Regions from separate parts of the Achromobacter sp. CSND-B12 genome, predicted to be linked through region 1. Evidence: riboswitches for the same ligand, from Rfam matches in the RefSeq annotation. Region 1 holds a riboswitch; the other holds the start of a gene.

The links. Region 1 has a riboswitch for glycine ahead of gcvT (glycine cleavage system aminomethyltransferase GcvT). Riboswitches for the same ligand answer to the same signal wherever they lie in the genome.
Region 2: it holds a riboswitch for glycine, as region 1 does, so the genes downstream of both, ACUTAG_RS03325 (D-amino acid dehydrogenase) here and gcvT (glycine cleavage system aminomethyltransferase GcvT) in region 1, are expected to answer to the same signal.

Annotation. Positions count from the first base shown of each region.
Region 1 covers NZ_JBREGJ010000001.1:2,226,141-2,228,333, reverse strand. Annotated here, with positions in the region: gene ACUTAG_RS10375 (ZIP family metal transporter) at 1-601, shown strand, start outside; glycine riboswitch at 671-763, shown strand; glycine riboswitch at 797-919, shown strand; gene gcvT (glycine cleavage system aminomethyltransferase GcvT) at 1,007-2,107, shown strand.
Region 2 covers NZ_JBREGJ010000001.1:731,759-733,951, forward strand. Annotated here, with positions in the region: gene blaELC (ELC family class C beta-lactamase) at 1-715, opposite strand, end outside; glycine riboswitch at 853-943, shown strand; glycine riboswitch at 945-1,031, shown strand; gene ACUTAG_RS03325 (D-amino acid dehydrogenase) at 1,076-2,193, shown strand, end outside.

The DNA of each region.
Region 1 (2,193 bases):
GGGCATCGCGGCGGCCGAGGCGCAGGGCGCGGGGCCGTGGGGCGCCGGCCTGACGGTGGGCGCCGCCATCCTGCTGGGGGCGGCGGCGCTGTTGCTGATGGACCGGTTGCTGCCCCATGAGCATTTCATCAAGGGTCGCGAAGGCATCGAGGCCCACCGGCTGCGCCGAACCTGGCTGTTCGTCTTCGCCATCACCCTGCACAACCTGCCCGAAGGCCTGGCCATCGGCGTCGGTTATGCCGGCAACGATCCGGTGCGCGGCACGGCGCTGGCCACCGGCATCGCCATCCAGGACATCCCCGAGGGCCTGGTGGTGGCCGTGGCGTTGATCGCCGCGGGCTACAAGCGCGCGTTCGCGGTGGCGCTGGGCATGCTGTCGGGCCTGGTCGAGCCGGTGGGCGCGGTGCTGGGCGCGGCCGTGGTGGGCTGGTCGGCGGCGCTGCTGCCGTGGGGCCTGGGCTTTGCCGCCGGCGCCATGTTGTTCGTGATCAGCCACGAAATCATCCCCGAATCGCACCGCAAGGGGCACGAGGTCTACGCCACCTGCGGGCTGATGCTGGGCTTCGTGCTGATGATGCTGCTGGACACGGCGCTGGGCTGAAGCGGCGCCCGGGCGGCGATCGCGGATCAACAACGGAACCGCGTTTCGCGGTATGCTTTCGGCGCTGTCACGCATGTTGCGGGAGAGAGCGGCCGTTCGCGGCTGCCGCCGAAGGCGCAATTCGCCCGGAATCGCTCAGGTATCCCATACCGCGCATGCTTGCCCTGTCCCGGTTTTCACCGCGCGGACTCGGCAAAGCAGCACTCTGGAGAGACCTGGCGCCGCTGCCCAATCAGGGACATAGCGAGCAGCCCAGGCGCCGAAGGTGCAAACCCGCCACGCGGGGCAACTCTCAGGCAAAAGGACAGAGGGGCGGAAGATTCAGCCGTTGCGCGGGCGTTTTCCGTCTGTCCGCCAGCGGCATTCCGTAACCCTGGCACCGCTGCCGCTCCGGAGTACCCGCGCATGTCCGCAACCCTCAAACGCACCCCGCTGGCCGAAGAACATATCGCCTCCGGCGCCCGCATGGTCGATTTCGGCGGCTGGGATATGCCCCTGGCCTACGGCTCGCAACTGGAAGAGCACCACGCGGTGCGCCAGGACGCCGGCATGTTCGACGTTTCGCACATGCTCAACGCCGACGTCACCGGCCCCGACGCCTACGCCCTCCTGCAACGCCTGGTGGCCAACGACGTCGCCAAGCTGACCGTACCGGGCAAGGCGCTCTACACCTGCATGCTGAACCCGCAGGGCGGCGTCATCGACGACCTGATCGTGTACTTCTTCGCGCTCGACGAATGGCGCGTGGTGGTCAACGCCGGCACCGCCGACAAGGACATGGCCTGGATGCAGCGCGTCAAGCAGGCCGGCAAGTTCGACGTCACCATCACGCCGCGCCGCGACCTGGCCATGATCGCCGTGCAGGGCCCCAACGCCCGGGCCAAGGTCTGGGCCGCGCGCCCGGCCTGGCAGGCTGCCAGCGAGCCGCTGACCTCGTTCGTGGCCGCGCGCGTCGGTGACGACACGCTGGTGGCGCGCACCGGCTACACCGGCGAAGACGGCTTTGAAATCGTGCTGCCCGCCGCCGAGGCGGTGCAACTGTGGCGCGACCTGGCGGCCCAGGGCGTGCGCCCGGCGGGCCTGGGCGCGCGCGACACGCTGCGCCTGGAAGCCGGCATGAACCTGTATGGCCAGGACATGGACGAACTGACCCAGCCCGGCGAAGCCGCGCTGACCTGGACGGTGTCCCTGAAGAACCCCGAGCGCCGCTTCATCGGCCGCGACGCGCTGGAGCAGTTCGCCACGCCCGCCGCCTTCGTCGGCCTGAAGCTGCAGGAACGCGGCGTGATGCGCGCCCACATGGCGGTGCGCACCGCGCACGGCGTGGGCGAGCTCACCAGCGGCACCATGTCGCCGACGCTGGGCGTGTCGATCGGCTTTGCCCGCCTGCCGCAAGGCGTGGCCGCGGGCGACACGGTCGAGGTCGACATCCGCGGCAAGTGGGTGCCCGCCCTGGTCTGCAAGCTGCCGTTTGTCCGTAACGGCAAAGCCGTCGAACACTCGTAAACTCGAAGCTTCGCGCCGGTGGCCGGCCCTGCGGGGGCGCGGCCGCCGGCGCGAGGCGCGCAACACCATTTCCTTATCCGAATCCC
Region 2 (2,193 bases), 1.5 Mb from region 1:
GCGGCACTTCGAGCCAGGTGTCGCGCAGGCCCAGCTTGGGAAACAGCTGCTGCTCCATCGCCGCCACGTAGGACTCGCCCAGCGCGCGCGCCGCCACCACGCCCAGCATGCCGATGCTGGGGTTGGCATAGGTGCGCTTCGTGCCGGGCGCATACCGCGGGGTCCAGGCCTTGAGGTAGTCCATCAGTTGCGCCGTGTTCTGGACCGCGTCCGGCACCTGCAAGGGAAAGCCGCCGGCGGTGTGCGTGGCCAGGTTCACCAGCGTCAGCTTGGCGAATTCGCTGCCTTGCAGCTCGGGCACCCACTTGGCCGGACTGTCGGCCAGCGACAGGCGGCCCGTGGCCTGCGCGTAGGCGGCCAGCGTGACGGTGAAGGTCTTGCTGATCGAACCCAGTTCGAACAGGGTGTCGCTGGAAACGGCGCGGCGCGGCTGGCGCGAGGCGTCGCCATAGTTGAAGAAGCGCTGCTCGCCATTGTGGCTGACGCCGATGGCCATGCCGTCGATGCCATATTGGCGCATGACCTCGGCCACCGCGGCGTCGACGGCGGCGGTGGCGCGATCGGCCTTGGCGGGCGTGGATGCGGAGGCCGATGCCGTGGCTGCCTTGGCGGCCGGCGCTTGCGCAACGGCCGGGCTGGCCGAGGCGGTGCCGGCCAGGGCCAGCGCCAACGTCGTGGATAGCAGGGAAATACGGAACATTGCCGGAGCGCGCATGCGGGATCGTCCTTTCGTTTTCTGACCGGCGCGTGCCGCGCGGGTTGGCGCCCAGTGTAGAGCCTATCCGCCTCCTTCCTGGTATTAACCCTGAGTCCCGCTCGCGGCAGATTTTGGCTATTCTCACTGCGTCGATTCAAAACCCCGCAGAAGAGTCCCGTCCCCGTGGCGGGCGCCGACGGAGCAACCGCCCCGGAAACTCTCAGGCAACAGGACTGCGCGGTCTAGACAATCTGGAGAGAGGCGCCTGGCGCCCACCGAAGGGGAACCCGCGCCCTCGCGCCCGGGTGAAGCTCTCAGGTACAGAGACAGATGGGGTGCCGCGATCATCGGATCGTGGCCACGCCATCTGGAGCCATCATGCCCCGCATCGCCATCATCGGCGCCGGTATCACCGGCGTCACGTCCGCCTACGCCTTGAGCAAACTGGGCTACGACGTCACCGTCTACGACCGTCAGCGCTATCCCGCCATGGAGACGTCCTACGCCAACGGCGGCCAGTTGTCCGCCAGCAATGCCGAAGTCTGGAACAGCGCCGCCACCATCATGAAGGGCCTGCGCTGGCTCGGCCGCCACGACGCGCCGCTGCTGCTCAATCCGCGTCCGAGCTGGCACAAGTATTCATGGCTGGCCCAGTTCATGGGGCAGATCCGCAACTATCGCCAGAACACTATCGCCACCACGCGCATGGCGATCGAGGCGCGCCAGCACCTGTACGCCATGGCCGAGGAGGAAGGCATCGATTTCGACCTGGAGCGCCGCGGCATCCTGCACATCTACCACGATGCCGCCAGCTTCGAGACCGCGCGCCGCGCCAACGCGCTGCTGCGCGAAGGCGGGCTGGAGCGGCACGCGGTCACGCCGGAGGAAATCCGCGGCATCGAGCCGACGCTGCAAACGCCCTGCCACGGCGGCTTCTATACGCCGTCCGACGCCACCGGCGACATCCACAAGTTCACCAGCGGCCTGGCGCGGGCCTGCGCGCGCCGCGGCGTGCGCTTCGAACAGGATGCCGACATCCGCGCCATCAGCCGCGACGGCCTGCCCTATGTGCTGGACCTGGCGCGCGAGGACGGCACGCGGCGCGAACAGCACGAAACCGACGCCATCGTGGTCTGCGCCGGCGCCGCCAGCCGCCAGTTCGCGCGGCAATTGGGCGACAGGCTGAACATCTATCCGGTCAAGGGCTATTCGATCAGCGTGCACCTGGACGACGCCGCCAGCCAGGCCGCCGCGCCCAGCGTGAGCCTGCTGGACGAGGCCGCCAAGATCGTCACCAGCCGCCTGGGCGACCGTTTCCGCGTGGCCGGCACGGCCGAGTTCAACGGCTTCAACCTGGACATCCGCGCCGAACGCATCCAGCCGCTGGTGGACTGGACCCGCCGCCACTTTCCCGGCGTGCGCACGGCGCGCGTGGTGCCCTGGTGCGGGTTGCGGCCGATGATGCCCGACATGATGCCGCGCGTCGGCCCCGGCAA